2 regions of the Sporolactobacillus sp. KGMB 08714 genome follow, and region 2 is predicted to be linked to the other one. Evidence: riboswitches for the same ligand, from Rfam matches in the RefSeq annotation. Region 2 holds a riboswitch; the other holds the start of a gene.
The links. Region 2 has a riboswitch for magnesium ahead of Q6A92_RS00850 (Nramp family divalent metal transporter). Riboswitches for the same ligand answer to the same signal wherever they lie in the genome.
Positions count from the first base shown of each region.

Region 1: it holds a riboswitch for magnesium, as region 2 does, so the genes downstream of both, Q6A92_RS06035 (ABC transporter permease) here and Q6A92_RS00850 (Nramp family divalent metal transporter) in region 2, are expected to answer to the same signal.

Region 1 covers NZ_JAUUBW010000011.1:72,318-78,764, forward strand. The annotation lists gene Q6A92_RS06025 (heavy metal translocating P-type ATPase) at 239-2,137, shown strand; gene Q6A92_RS06030 (SGNH/GDSL hydrolase family protein) at 2,230-3,594, opposite strand; M-box (ykoK) riboswitch at 3,957-4,123, shown strand; gene Q6A92_RS06035 (ABC transporter permease) at 4,512-6,236, shown strand; gene Q6A92_RS06040 (ABC transporter ATP-binding protein) at 6,251-6,447, shown strand, end outside.
Region 2 covers NZ_JAUUBW010000001.1:178,582-185,028, reverse strand. The annotation lists gene Q6A92_RS00875 (glycosyl hydrolase family 18 protein) at 1-176, opposite strand, end outside; gene Q6A92_RS00870 (hypothetical protein) at 516-725, shown strand; gene Q6A92_RS00865 (epoxide hydrolase family protein) at 1,007-2,161, opposite strand; gene Q6A92_RS00860 (CGNR zinc finger domain-containing protein) at 2,293-2,898, shown strand; gene Q6A92_RS00855 (hypothetical protein) at 3,134-3,373, opposite strand; gene Q6A92_RS00850 (Nramp family divalent metal transporter) at 3,407-4,723, opposite strand; M-box (ykoK) riboswitch at 4,955-5,142, opposite strand; gene Q6A92_RS00845 (flavin reductase family protein) at 5,390-6,001, opposite strand.

The DNA.
Region 1 (6,447 bases), on a different contig from region 2:
TAAAAGCCTCGGTGAATGTAATTATCATTATCAATTATAAAAAATAAATGATAAAAATGTATTTGAAACAGCCGCAATACATGGTAGTATGATAATACAAATTAATAATGATTATAAAAATAATAACCGCCGCTTCTTTTTTTGCTGATAAAGCGGTATATAGTGCAAGATCAATTATTAAATGATAATATTTATCAATTGAGTAGAGGGGATGATGCATGTGCTTGAGGAAACGGATTTGAAAATCGAAAGCGGCCGCTCTCCGTTCCCCGGGAGGGTGCGGCAGCTTTTGCTAAAACACGGTGAACTGATCGCGGCACTGACGGGCGGTTTTTTAACATTACTCGGTTACGTTCTCGGTCAGCTGACCGGCCTCAGTTATTGGTATATTTATCTGCTTGCCTACGTCATCGGCGGTTATTATCAAATCAAGGCGGGCATTTTGGACACGATGAAAAACAGACAGCTGAATGTCGAACTGCTTATGGGCATTGCGGCGGTCGGCGCGGCCGGCATTGACCATTGGCTGGAAGGCGCCGTCCTGATTTTTATTTTCGCGCTCAGCGGCGCTCTTGAAACGTACTCAATGGCCAAAAGTTCTTCCGCCATTTCGTCGCTGATGGATCTGCAGCCGGAAACGGCAAGGCTTGTTATTGATAATCAGGAGCGGCCGGTGTCGGTCGGTCGGCTGAATCCCGGAGATACGATCCGTATCAGACCGGGTGAGAGGATCCCGGCCGACGGAACGATTATTAAAGGGGAAACGACGGTTGACGAGTCGTCTATGACAGGTGAATCGATACCGGTGCTGAAAAAAGTAAAGGATGCTGTCCTGGCCGGAACGGTCAACATGGACGGCAATCTGCTTGTCCGTGTCGCAAAAAGAAACGAGGACTCTCTTTTCAGCAAAATCGTTGATCTGGTCCAGAGGGCGCAGAGTGAGAAGGCTCCGTCCCAGCTCTTCATTGAACGGTTTGAAACGACTTACGTTAAGGTTGTCATCGGCATAACCTTATTGATGCTTTTCCTGCCGCATTTTGTTTTCGGCTGGTCGTGGAGCGACACGATCTACCGCGCGATGGTCATGCTCGTTGTCGCCTCGCCCTGCGCGCTTGTCGCTTCGACGATGCCGGCCGTTCTGTCCGCAGTGGCCAACGGAGCGCGCAAAGGGATCCTGATTAAAGGCGGCGTGCATCTGGAACAGCTGGCTGCCGTCAAAGCCCTTGCTTTTGATAAAACCGGAACGCTGACAAAAGGCCGGCCGGAAGTCACGCATATGCTGAATGTCAGCGGGTCTGACGATGCCGCATTTACGGCCGCCGTCGCCGCTATAGAAAATAACGCTTCGCATCCGCTTGGGAAGGCGCTTGTCGCTTATACTCAGACAGCGGCCCGGACATTGCCGGAAGCCGAGCATGTCAAAGTGAAACCGGGGTTCGGGGTGACGGGAGAGGTCGCAGGCCGCACTTATGCGATCGGGAAAGCGGATATGCTCGATCCCGCGGCCGTGCAGGCCTTTATCGGTACACATAAGAGCGAACTGCCTGAGGGCCGTACCCTGGTCTACGTGGAATCGGAAGGCCGAGTCATCGGTGCCTTCGCTCTGAAAGATCAGGTCAGGGAATCGTCCGTCGAGGCCGTTAAAATCCTTCACCGTTTTGGCATTCAAACGATTATGCTGACGGGGGATAACGAAAAAACGGCCGAAGCGATTCAAAAGGAAACCGGTGTCAGTTCCTTTATCGCCAACTGTCTGCCGGAAAACAAGGTCAGTGAGATCAAAAAACTGAGCGAAAAATACGGCCCTGTCGGCATGGTCGGCGACGGCATCAATGATACGCCGGCTCTTGCCCAGGCGTCGGTTGGCATTGCCATGGGCGGCGGAAACGATGCGGCGCTGGAAACCGCCGACATCATCCTGATGAAAAACGATTTGCAGAGGATTGCCGACTCGGTCCGGCTGTCGAAAAGGATGAACCGGATCATTAAGACCAACATTGTCTTTGCTCTTTCGATGATCGGATTGCTGATGTGCGCCAATCTTCTGCAGTTTATTTCCATGCCTCTGGGCGTTGTCGGTCATGAGGGAAGCACGATCCTCGTTATTCTGAACGGACTTCGCATGCTCAGGGGCTAGATTCAAAATAATAGATGAAAGCACCGGTAACGGAACTGCCCGGAGTCCCGCTGCCGATGCTTCTTTTACTTTTTGTCTGCATTTTAAGTGCGTCAGCCGCTAAGCAGCCGTCTGGATATCTCAGCCGACATGATTCTGTATCCCGCTTTGTTCATGTGCAGGCCGTCGATGTAAAACGTTTGTTTAATCGCGGGATTAAACGGATCAAGGCCTGTCCAGGTCTGCATATCAATGCATTCAATGCCGTAATAAGACGCGACTTTTTTGATGGCCTCGGCGTAGTCGGTCTGATTGAGGCCGAAAATATTAGGCTGGTAGGTTGTGACCGGCGGCCGATTTTCAATCAGCGGCGTCATATAAATAATCTTGGATTTGGGGTCATTGCTCAGAAGATATTCGGTGAAATTCCTTAGTCCTCCGTAAAACGTCGTCCGGCTTCTCACCTTAAAACTGCCGAGCGGAACGTCATGGCGGAAGTCGTTGATACTGACCAGAACAAGAATGACATCGGGATGCTTGCCGTCTTTGTTGATCCAGCTCTCCCGCTCCTGAAAAGAATCTTTACGGGTGCTTCTTACGGCTACGGCGGAACCGCTGACGCCGTAGTTGTAAACTCTGGATACGCCGATCTCCTCCGGGAGATACGTTGTCCATGAATATTTTGTCGTTCCTCGATCCGTGTCGGCTTCGGCTCCCCGGGTCATGCTGTCGCCAAAAGCTGCAAGAGAATCTCCTTTAAATGAATCGTCTTGCGCAAAATCATGATCATTGATAAACCCTGTTTGTCCGTCGACAGTTACTTTATCCCAGCTGACGCTGAAGCTTTGCCCGTAGATGATATCGTTTTGCGTTAATGCCTTGATCGTCGTTCGGTCACTGCCGGAAATATCGGCATACACATCGGAGTCCGGCTTCAGCGCCCGGTACTGATGGCTTTTCGGGGGAACGGCGAAATCAAAATCGTCTCTGGATACATAGCCTGTATATTCCTTCCCGTCGATGCGGATAAATGTTTTGTACCAGTTTTTATCCATTTTATGGACAATGAATGATTTGATCCCTTTGATTGTTTTGTATATAGAATCTTTTTCCCCAGAGGGGTACGGCGTTGTATAAATGTTTGTTGTTTTACCGATGCTGTAAACTTTTTGAGGAGCACCGGTCTTATCCTTCAGAACGTCGTGACTGCCGACATAGCCGTACCGGCCGTCGATTTTTTTCACCGTTCTGTCCCAGTCGGCATTCATCGGAGCCGCTTCAAGCGTCTGTCCGCCGTCTATTTTTTCGAGAACTCTGCCTCCGTTCTGCGTTTGCGGATTGCTGTACACGTTAACGGTTTTCCTGTCGGCAAAGATCTGCAGATCGTCTGCTCCGGCCCTGCTCTTTATAAATATATGGGCCACTGCAAGCACAAGTATCGCGGTTAGAATGACAAAAAGCGTTTTTTTGAAAAGCATGATGTTTTTCCCCTGTCTGATTCTCATTTAATCTGCTGAGTTCTCTGTTTTTCCGTCATCATACAATGTAAGCGGAATTAATTGTAGAAATATGTAAAAATTTTGCGATCATGCACAACCTGAGCTTTCTGCGAACCGCGCTTCCTCCTTTGGGTATTTTAAAACCTCCGTCGGGGATGGGGCGAAAGCTTGCTTTGTGAAATCAAGGGGAGAAATTTTTATGTGAGTGAATCGCCCTTGTTTGACCTGACGGGTTAAATGCAGCGGCGTCCGTTTCCGGGTCGGCGCGGTTCTTAGTGACAGCACCATGAAATATAAGTGTTGACAATCCATAGGTTCAGGAGTATTTTTGTGGTTAGATGAATAGCCCTCGTTAGGTGAGGCTCCTATACGAACAAAGGCCACTGCCCGGAAAGATCGAAAGATGCCAATGGGTAGAACAGGAATTGCCGGACTAAGGCTTTTCTTAAGGTGGCTAAGGATAACCTTTACGTTGTATAGTGCTAAAACTGGACCAGGGGGAACCGGTTAATTGTGCCTTGACTTCATGCCCCCGGGGATCCGTCCTGTGGGGCTTTTTATATTTATTTGATAAGGGGGGAAACTGGAATGGACGGTGGCAGTAGTCGATTATGCGTTTTTTTAAACGGTATATCTCTCTTCACTTTTGAGGAAAGAATAATGAGTGCGGTGCTGAAAAATAAGCACGCTGCCGCTCCGGCAGGAAACGTTGTATTCCTTCAAGGAGACAAAGACTGTCCGTTTCCGGTTATTCCCACGGACTGTCGCGTCACCGATTTCACCTATTAGAAGCAGTCTTTTATGCGGCAAATGATGAACAAAGAAGGAAATTGGAACTCTCCCTGTCTGACAGCGGAGAGTTTTTGTTTTTAATTTACAGGAAAGGGAGGACACCGATGCGATGGAACCTTTTTGATAGTGCCGATAAAAAAATTCGATTCGGCTGGGCCGATCTGCTGGTCATTTTTCTGTTATTATCTCTTCTTTATTTATTAACAAAACTGGGGTCGGGTATGCATGCCCCTTTTTCTCCGAAGCAGCAGACGGCCTTAAATCTTGATCCTGTGTGGCTTCCTTATTATGCCGGCCGATCGCTGCTTCGCATGTTCATCGCTTTTGCGGCGTCCCTGATCTTTACTTTTATTTACGGACGCGTTGCGGCATATAACCGGACAGCGGAAAAAATTATGATACCGGCGATCGATATTCTGCAGTCCGTGCCCGTCCTCGGCTTTCTGTCGGCAACCGTACTGGCTTTCATGGCCCTTTTCCCCGGCAGCCTGCTCGGTGTGGAGTGCGCGTCGATTTTCGCCATCTTCACGGGCCAGGTGTGGAATATGACGTTCAGCTTCTACCACTCGCTGACGACGATCCCCCGCGACCTGAATGAGGCGGCCAAAATGAACCGGCTGAACAGCTGGCAGCGGTTCGGCAAGCTGGAAGTGCCGTTTTCCATGATCGGGCTGGTCTGGAACAGCATGATGTCTTTCGGCGGCGGCTGGTTCTTCCTGGCGGCCAGCGAGTCGATCAGCGTTTTGAATCAGAACATCCATCTGCCGGGAATCGGCTCCTACATGGCCCAGGCGACCGCGGAGGGAAATATCAAAGACATTGTTTACGCGATTATCACGATGATTGTGGTCGTCATTGCCGTGGATCAGTTATTCTGGCGCCCGATCATTGCCTGGAGCCAGAAATTTAAAAATGAGCAGACGGAAGCAAAGGAAGTTCCGTCTTCCTGGGTTTACGACATTCTCAAAAGGGCGCGATTTGTCCATTGGATCAATCAGAATATCCGGAGATTTTTTCACGATCTGCTCGTTTACGTTTCTTCAAAAGGATCCGGAATCAGTCTTCCCGAATCAATGCGGCGGATCAGAAGCCTTCTGAAGTGGCTGATTCTGATTCTGGTGGCGGTGTTTGCTCTGCGTTACATGTACGCGGGTGTTCTGGAAATCGCCAGGCTCAGCTGGGGGGAACTGATCCATGCCGTCATCCTCGGATTGCTGACGGCCCTGCGCGTGTTTGTTTCAACGCTTCTGGCAGTTATCTGGACACTGCCCGTCGGCGTTTATATTGGAACGAATCCGCGGATCGCCCGCTTTGTACAGCCGATGGTTCAGGTGCTGGCCTCTTTTCCGGCTAACATGGTGTTCCCGATTGTCATCATACTCTACCTGAAGCTTGGAATTTCGATGGAAATCGGCGCTGTTCCGCTTATGATGCTGGGCACACAGTGGTATGTTCTATTCAATGTGATCGCCGGTGCCGCGGCCATTCCGTCCGATCTCAGGGAAGCAGCCGTCATTTTGAAGCTGACACGCTGGCAGACGTGGAAAACGCTGATCCTCCCTGCGGTCTTCCCCTTTCTCTTAACCGGCTGTATTACGGCAAGCGGAGGTGCCTGGAATGCCAGCATCGTCTCCGAAATTGTATCGTGGAAAACAAATAATCTGCAGGCATCCGGGCTGGGTTCCTATATCGCCCAGGCAACAAAACTGGGCAACTGGCCGGAAATCATCTGGGGCATCCTTGTTATGTGCCTGCTTGTCGTGATCATCAATCGTTTATTATGGCGCAGGCTGTTTGCACTGGCGGAGAAAAAATATCATCTGGATTAGGGGCGTGATTGGGCATGGAAAAAGAACTGATTGAATTACAGCACGTCAGCAAACGGTACGATCTGCCGAATCAGGGCAACGTCAGGATTCTGGAAGATATCAGCATCAGCATTAAAGAAGGCGAACTGATTTCGATTCTCGGTCCGTCGGGCTCCGGGAAATCGACCTTGCTGCGGATCATCGCCGGATTGGTTTCTCCATCGGAGGGTTC
Region 2 (6,447 bases):
GGATTGGCAACATTTTTTTCTAAAGACGTGTCGACGATATTTTTCCCCGGGTCGGCCGAATCAGAATGAAAGAGGACAATAGCTGAAGGGATGCCAATGACGATAGCAGCGATGAAAAGACTGTAAATGAGAAATAGTTTTGCAAGGCGGTCAGCAAGGACAGGCAAGTTATTCATGATTCTCCCTCCCGAAAGGCATCTGCTACTACTCTATGTAAAATCCTTGATGATTAGACGGGCAGAATCGGATGTTGGAGCACCGGCAGGAGAATCGGCAATCGCTCGGCCCAGTGATCGCAAGCGAAGATTGATAGAGGCCGGATCAATTTTGAATTTATTAAATACGTAGTGTGCCAACTAAAAAAGAACCGAAATCCGGTTCCTATATCGGTCGGCGCAGGCGGGTTATCGGTCGTTGGCTGCACGTTATCAGTCGGCACAGACAGCTTATCGCAGCAGCAAATTTATCGGTCATTACGGCTATTTTATCGGTCGGCGCAGACGGTTTATCGGTCGTTGACAGTCCGTTATCGGTCGACAAAGGCGGGTTATCGACCAGCAGCAAATTTATCGGTCATTACGGCTATTTTATCGGTCGACGCAGGCGGGTTATCGGTCGCTGACTGCGCGTTATCGGTCGGCACAGACAGCTTATCGGTCAGCAGCACTTTTATCGGTCATTACGGCTATTTTATCGGTCAGCGCAGGCGATTTATCGGTCGCTGACTGCACGTTATCGGTCGGCGCAGGCGGGTTATCGGTCGCTGACTGCGTGTTATCGGTCTCACAGGCAGGTTATCGGCCGTTGTAGGTGGATCATCGGTAGTGCCAGATAGGTTATCAGCTGTCACCGGCGGTTTATCAATCTCCACCAAGGTATATCGGCAATTGTGTGCTTAGCATCGAGGCTGCCTCTTGGGACTCATAGTCGGAGGATGGAACTGCTTCAGATGCTTCCGCAGCTGTTCCGGCAACTTGCTCTGGGTCTTATAGTCACAAATTTAAATCTATATCCGGTCCCGCAGCGGACGAAAAAAGGCACGAATCTCTTCGGCAAGCAATTCAGGTTCTTCAAAAGCAGCAAAATGGCCGCCTCTCGGCAATGCGGTCCAGCGCTGCACGTTATACGTGCGTTCCGCCCATTCGCGCGGTGCCTGATTTACGGATTCCACTGTCAAAGTGACTCCGGTCGGCACCCCAACACGCTGAAATAGTGATGCGGATTTTTCATAATACCGGTGGTCGTAATATAAGCGAATGGAAGAATTAATGGTTTCGGTCACCCAATAGATCGTTAAATTGGTTAACAATTCATCCTTGCTGAACCTTCGTTCTATATCGCTGCCGCAATCACTCCAGGATCTGAATTTTTCAAGAATCCAGGCTGCGAGGCCGGCGGGTGAATCATTGAGACCGTAAGCAAGCGTCTGCGGCCGAGTCGACTGCTGGTGCTCGTAGGCTCCCTCTTCCTGTTCCCAGGAACGGACTTTGGATTGATAGGCAAGCTCCGCCGGTGTCAGCGGCGCAGCGCCCCGGCCAAGAAACGGACTGCCGACAGCCAGAATGTGAATTCCTGTTAGATACTCGGAATGGCTGCGCCCGAGGCTGGTAGCGACGCCGGCGCCGATGTCTCCCCCATGGGCTCCGAACCGCTGATACCCCAATGCATTGATCATCAGTTCTGCCCAGATGTCCGATATCGCTTTCAGTGTCATTTTCCGACGAATGGGACGCTGTGAAAATCCGCATCCGGGAAGCGACGGAACCACGACATCAAAAGCATCTGCTGCATCGCCTCCGAATGAGACCGGATCAGTCAGAAGAGGAATGATTTTTGTCATTTCGAAAAAAGAACTCGGCCACCCATGGGTGAGAATCAGAGGCATGGGCCGGGGCCCGCGGCCGCGCTCGCGGATAAAATGAATCGCCAGCCCGCCGACATCAGCACGAAATTGCGAAAATCCATTCAGATATTTTTCCTGTTTGCGCCAGTCAAATTCCCGGCTCCAGTATGAGAGGATTTCCTGCAGGTATTCCCTGTTGGTCCCGTAATTCCAACCTGCCTCTTCCGCAGCGTCAGGCCATCTCGTCTGTTCCAGTCGTGTCCGCAAATCATTAAGCACGGACTGAGCGATATGGATTTGAAAAGGCTCTACCGGCATGATTACTCCTCCTTGACTCGTTCCTTGTAACCCTCTAAAATATGTTTTAATGGTTTCATTATACGAAGAAGATCTGCAACCTGTCAATTTAGATTCTAACGGTTTCACGCAATAGGAGGTAATCAATAATCATGGCTGAAAAAATCTTTGAATATATTGCCGGTGCCATCTGCCTGGACTTCGCCAACACCATCAGCGGCGCACGCGGTCAGACAAACGTTTCGGAGCATCTTAACAGCTATCGGGATCTGCTGAATTGGGGACAGCAGGCGGGATTATTAAGCGCAGAGCAGGCTGTTTATCTGGAAAAAAAATCGAAAGAACATAAAATTGTGTCAAACAGGGTATTGGATCGGGCCAGAAATCTGAGGGAATCGATATATCGGATCTTTTCAGCCGTTGCCGTCCAGAAAAAGCCGGCCGCCCCTGATCTTGCAGTGATCAATAACGAACTTGCTCGCGGTCTCTGCCAGTCGCGCATTATTTCAACACCGTCCGGCTTCATGTGGGGATGGGAAGAGCCTGTCCGTCTCGACTCGATAATCGCTCCCCCGGCCCGTTCCGCCGCCGACCTACTGGCTTCCGCCGTTCCATTTCGCGTCAGAGAGTGCGCCAACCCTTCCTGCACCTGGCTGTTTATCGACGAAACAAAAAATCATAGCCGCCGCTGGTGCAATATGAGAACCTGCGGCAATGCAGACAAAATCAGACGGTTCCGCTCGCGTCATCGCCAATGATGGTCCACGGAATCCGCCTGCTCTCTTTTTTTATTCTCCCGCCGCCCGCCTGCATTTTCTATGACTTTCTGTATAAGAATCAGCCGAACTGAGCGGGGACATGATCCTCGGAAAAAACAAACCGCCCCGCCGGTCGATATTTCCGACTGCGGGACGGTCCTTTCTTCGTCTGATTTTTAGCGTATAAGTTATCTTTCACTCCGGACTCCACAGCGTTTCCAAACCCGGAAAAAGATCAATGGAATGCTCCGGACATTTCAAGAATGCGATAAAATGCCAGAATGACCATGGCGATCAGATAAAAGCGCAGTGTCACCAGTGAAAACTTAACACTTCTCGTCATTTTCATTTTTCCAAGATTGTCAGGATTCAACTTTTTTTCCGGTTTATCAAATAAAGGGTGTACGACATAAAATTCCTTCTTATAGCCGTTTCCCATTTCTGTATTATGCATTGCCTGATTCATCATTTTCATTTTAATAACCTCCTTACTCTATTACCTATTCATTTAAGAAAACAGGCCGGGCAGCATAACCTGTACCGCCAGGATTGCCGAAAGAATGAATAAAATCGTAATAATCACCCAGTTGATCGCATTGTTCCACGGCTTGTTCGAAAATCTTTCCCCGAGCAGCTCCTTATCATTTAAAAGCAGCTGCAAGAATACGATCGCCGACGGAAGCATCAAACCGGCCAGCACCTGAACGCCGACAATAATCAGCTGCAAGGGTGCATTGGGAATTAAGACGATGCCGGCTGCAGAAGCAATGGCCCCGACAAAGAAGCAATAAAACTGCGGTGCTTCTCTAAACTTTTTGCGCAGCGTGTGTTCCCATCCGACGACTTCGCCGTAAGCCCATGAACTTGACAGAGAGATAGCCATTGTTCCGAGAACGGCCGCATTGCACATCAGCAAAAGGACGGCGTTCTTTCCGAAGCTTCCGAGCACAGGTCCGAGAACGCCGGCCATCTGCGCCGGATCCCGATAACCGATGCCCTTTTGAAAAAGTACATTTCCTATTAGCATCATGCTGCCGGCAATGATCACCGTGAACACGGCTCCGATCAGCGTATCGAGCCGTTCGAACGGCAGATCCTTAAACCGCAGTTTCTTATCCGCGATGCAGCTCTGCTGAAAAAATAATTGCCAGGGCGCCACCGTCGTCCCGATAATCGCAATAATCATAAAGACCAGATTGCCTGTCATCCCTCCGCCCGGCACGCCGGGAACCACCAGATCATGGGCCACACGGCCGAAAGCGGGATGCGACATAAAAGCCAGCAGAAGCCAGACGGCATCCAGCAGGCAAAGAACGATCGTTACCCGCTCCCATCTCAGATATCCGCCTGAAACAACCAGAAAAATCAGGCCGATCGCTGAGACAGGAACAGACAGATAGGGGGAAATGCCCATTTTGCTTAACGCCAGCGATATCGCCGCAAATTCGGTAATCAGTGTCAGAAAGTTAACCAGTTCCAGATCAAACAATGAAAACCTTCCCCACCATTTTCCGAAACGTTTATATATCATCGCCGCATGTCCTTCGCCCGTCGCGATCCCCAGTCTGACCACCATTTCCTGGCAAAAATACGTCACCGGAAGAAGAATGAGCAGTACCCAAAGCAATCTTGTGCCGTACTGTGCACCTGCCTGGGTATAGGTAGACACCGCTCCGGCATCATTATCCGCTTCCATCACGATAAGTCCCGGTCCGAATACCATTAGAAAGGTAAGCAGCCGTCCTGCTGCCGGACTTTTGACGACCCGTGCTTTAGTCAGTTTGTCTTCCGCTACATGAGTACCATTTTTCATCTCCGCTTCCATAATTGTTCACCTCGTTACTCATCTATCGCCATTACCAATCCGAACTTTTTGTCAGCAGAACAAGGGATGGTAATTGGCCATGGCACCACCAGTATAAGATTGTTTCAAAGACAGCTTATAATGACTACTACCGGGAACATCATCCATGCCAATCACCTCCTTAATATCAAAAAATCTCTCCACAACAAAGTGAAGAGATTTTCAAATCATCTAAAAGCATCGGAAAAACCGAATCCTCCCCACTCGTTGAGTTTTAGCACTGTAAAGCTTTGAGCATAAGCACCCGCATTTCTGCGCGTGTAGTCAGCTACATTAAGTAAAACCTTAGTCCGGTAATACCTGCTGACCCATTGGCGTCTCTCGACATTTTTGGGCAGTAGCGTGTATCTTTACAGTAGCCTCACCTAACAAGGATATGCAGTTGTCTTTTGAAAATAATTATTAATTAAGATTAAGTTTAATATATCTTATATCCATGATTTATACTATGCCACAAATCTAATTGTGTCAACCTTTTCCACAAAAAAGGTACAAAAATACATGGACCATTCAGCATTCGGATTTTGATAAATGATAAGTCAAAACGGCTGGAATACACTTTACGGGCTCAAGCAGTCCGGGCATTGACGGTTCAATGATCCATCGCATCCGGATCAGAGGCTTTTTTTACACAGGCCGGGTTAATTCAAAGATTTCCCCCAGTTTTGTATAGGAACTTCCCGCCAGCCGGCCGACAGGCTTTAAACCTTGAGGATCAATCCTTCCGTTTTTATATAAATCATCTCTGATATGGTAAAAAACGACACGGCCGATTAATAAGTCACACGAAGGATGAGGGGCCGTTCCACCGAGCGCGACGGCCCTTTCAAGGACACATTCCAGACGAATACTTGCTTCTTTTACCCCTTGAACGCCTATCTTGGTACTCTCGACGGGAGTTAACCCGGTAATGCTGACTTCACTTTCATCCGGCGGCAAGGATCGGGCCGTCTGATTGATTTGAGCGATATAGCGTTCATCGGATATATGCACAACAAATGCTTTCATTGCGATCGCATTTCTCGCTGTATCTTTCATGTTCCCATTTACACGCTGAACGGAAACCGCAACCATCGGCGGTTCGTCGGTCACAATATTAAAAAAGCTGAAAGGGGCGGCGTTCAGCACCCCTTCCGGCGATTTCGTGGTCACAAAAGCGACCGGTCTCGGAATAATGCTGCCCGTTAAAAACTTATAGTTGTCCCGTTCGGATAAGGCGGACGGATCCAGTCCGATCATGATTGATTCCTCCCTTTTTTATAAACGGGGCTTCCCCTTTTATAATGAAGTTTCTCCTAAAGTGGATAACATCTTTATTTAAAAAATCCCTTACCGAGAACGGATGATAGTGCGCAGCAGTATCTGGCTTTAAATAAACCGGATGAACTTTTTTTGTCATGCCGACTCAACGCAGGCCAACATGAATTTGGACTCAGCTGTTTAATTCGGTGATTCGGAGCGATATTTTGACGTTTCGGTGCATCTAGAGCCGGATTCGGTGCGGCTTTCTCCCGGTTCGGTGCGGTTTTTCAGCATTTTGGCGCGACTTTAGCCTGATTTGGTGCGACCGCTCAGATTTGGTGCGAGTTCTGCCGGATTCGGTGCAACTTTCTCCCAGTTCGGTGCGGCTTTTCAGCATTTCGGTGCGACTTTCTCCTGATTTGGTGCGACCGCTCAGATTCGGT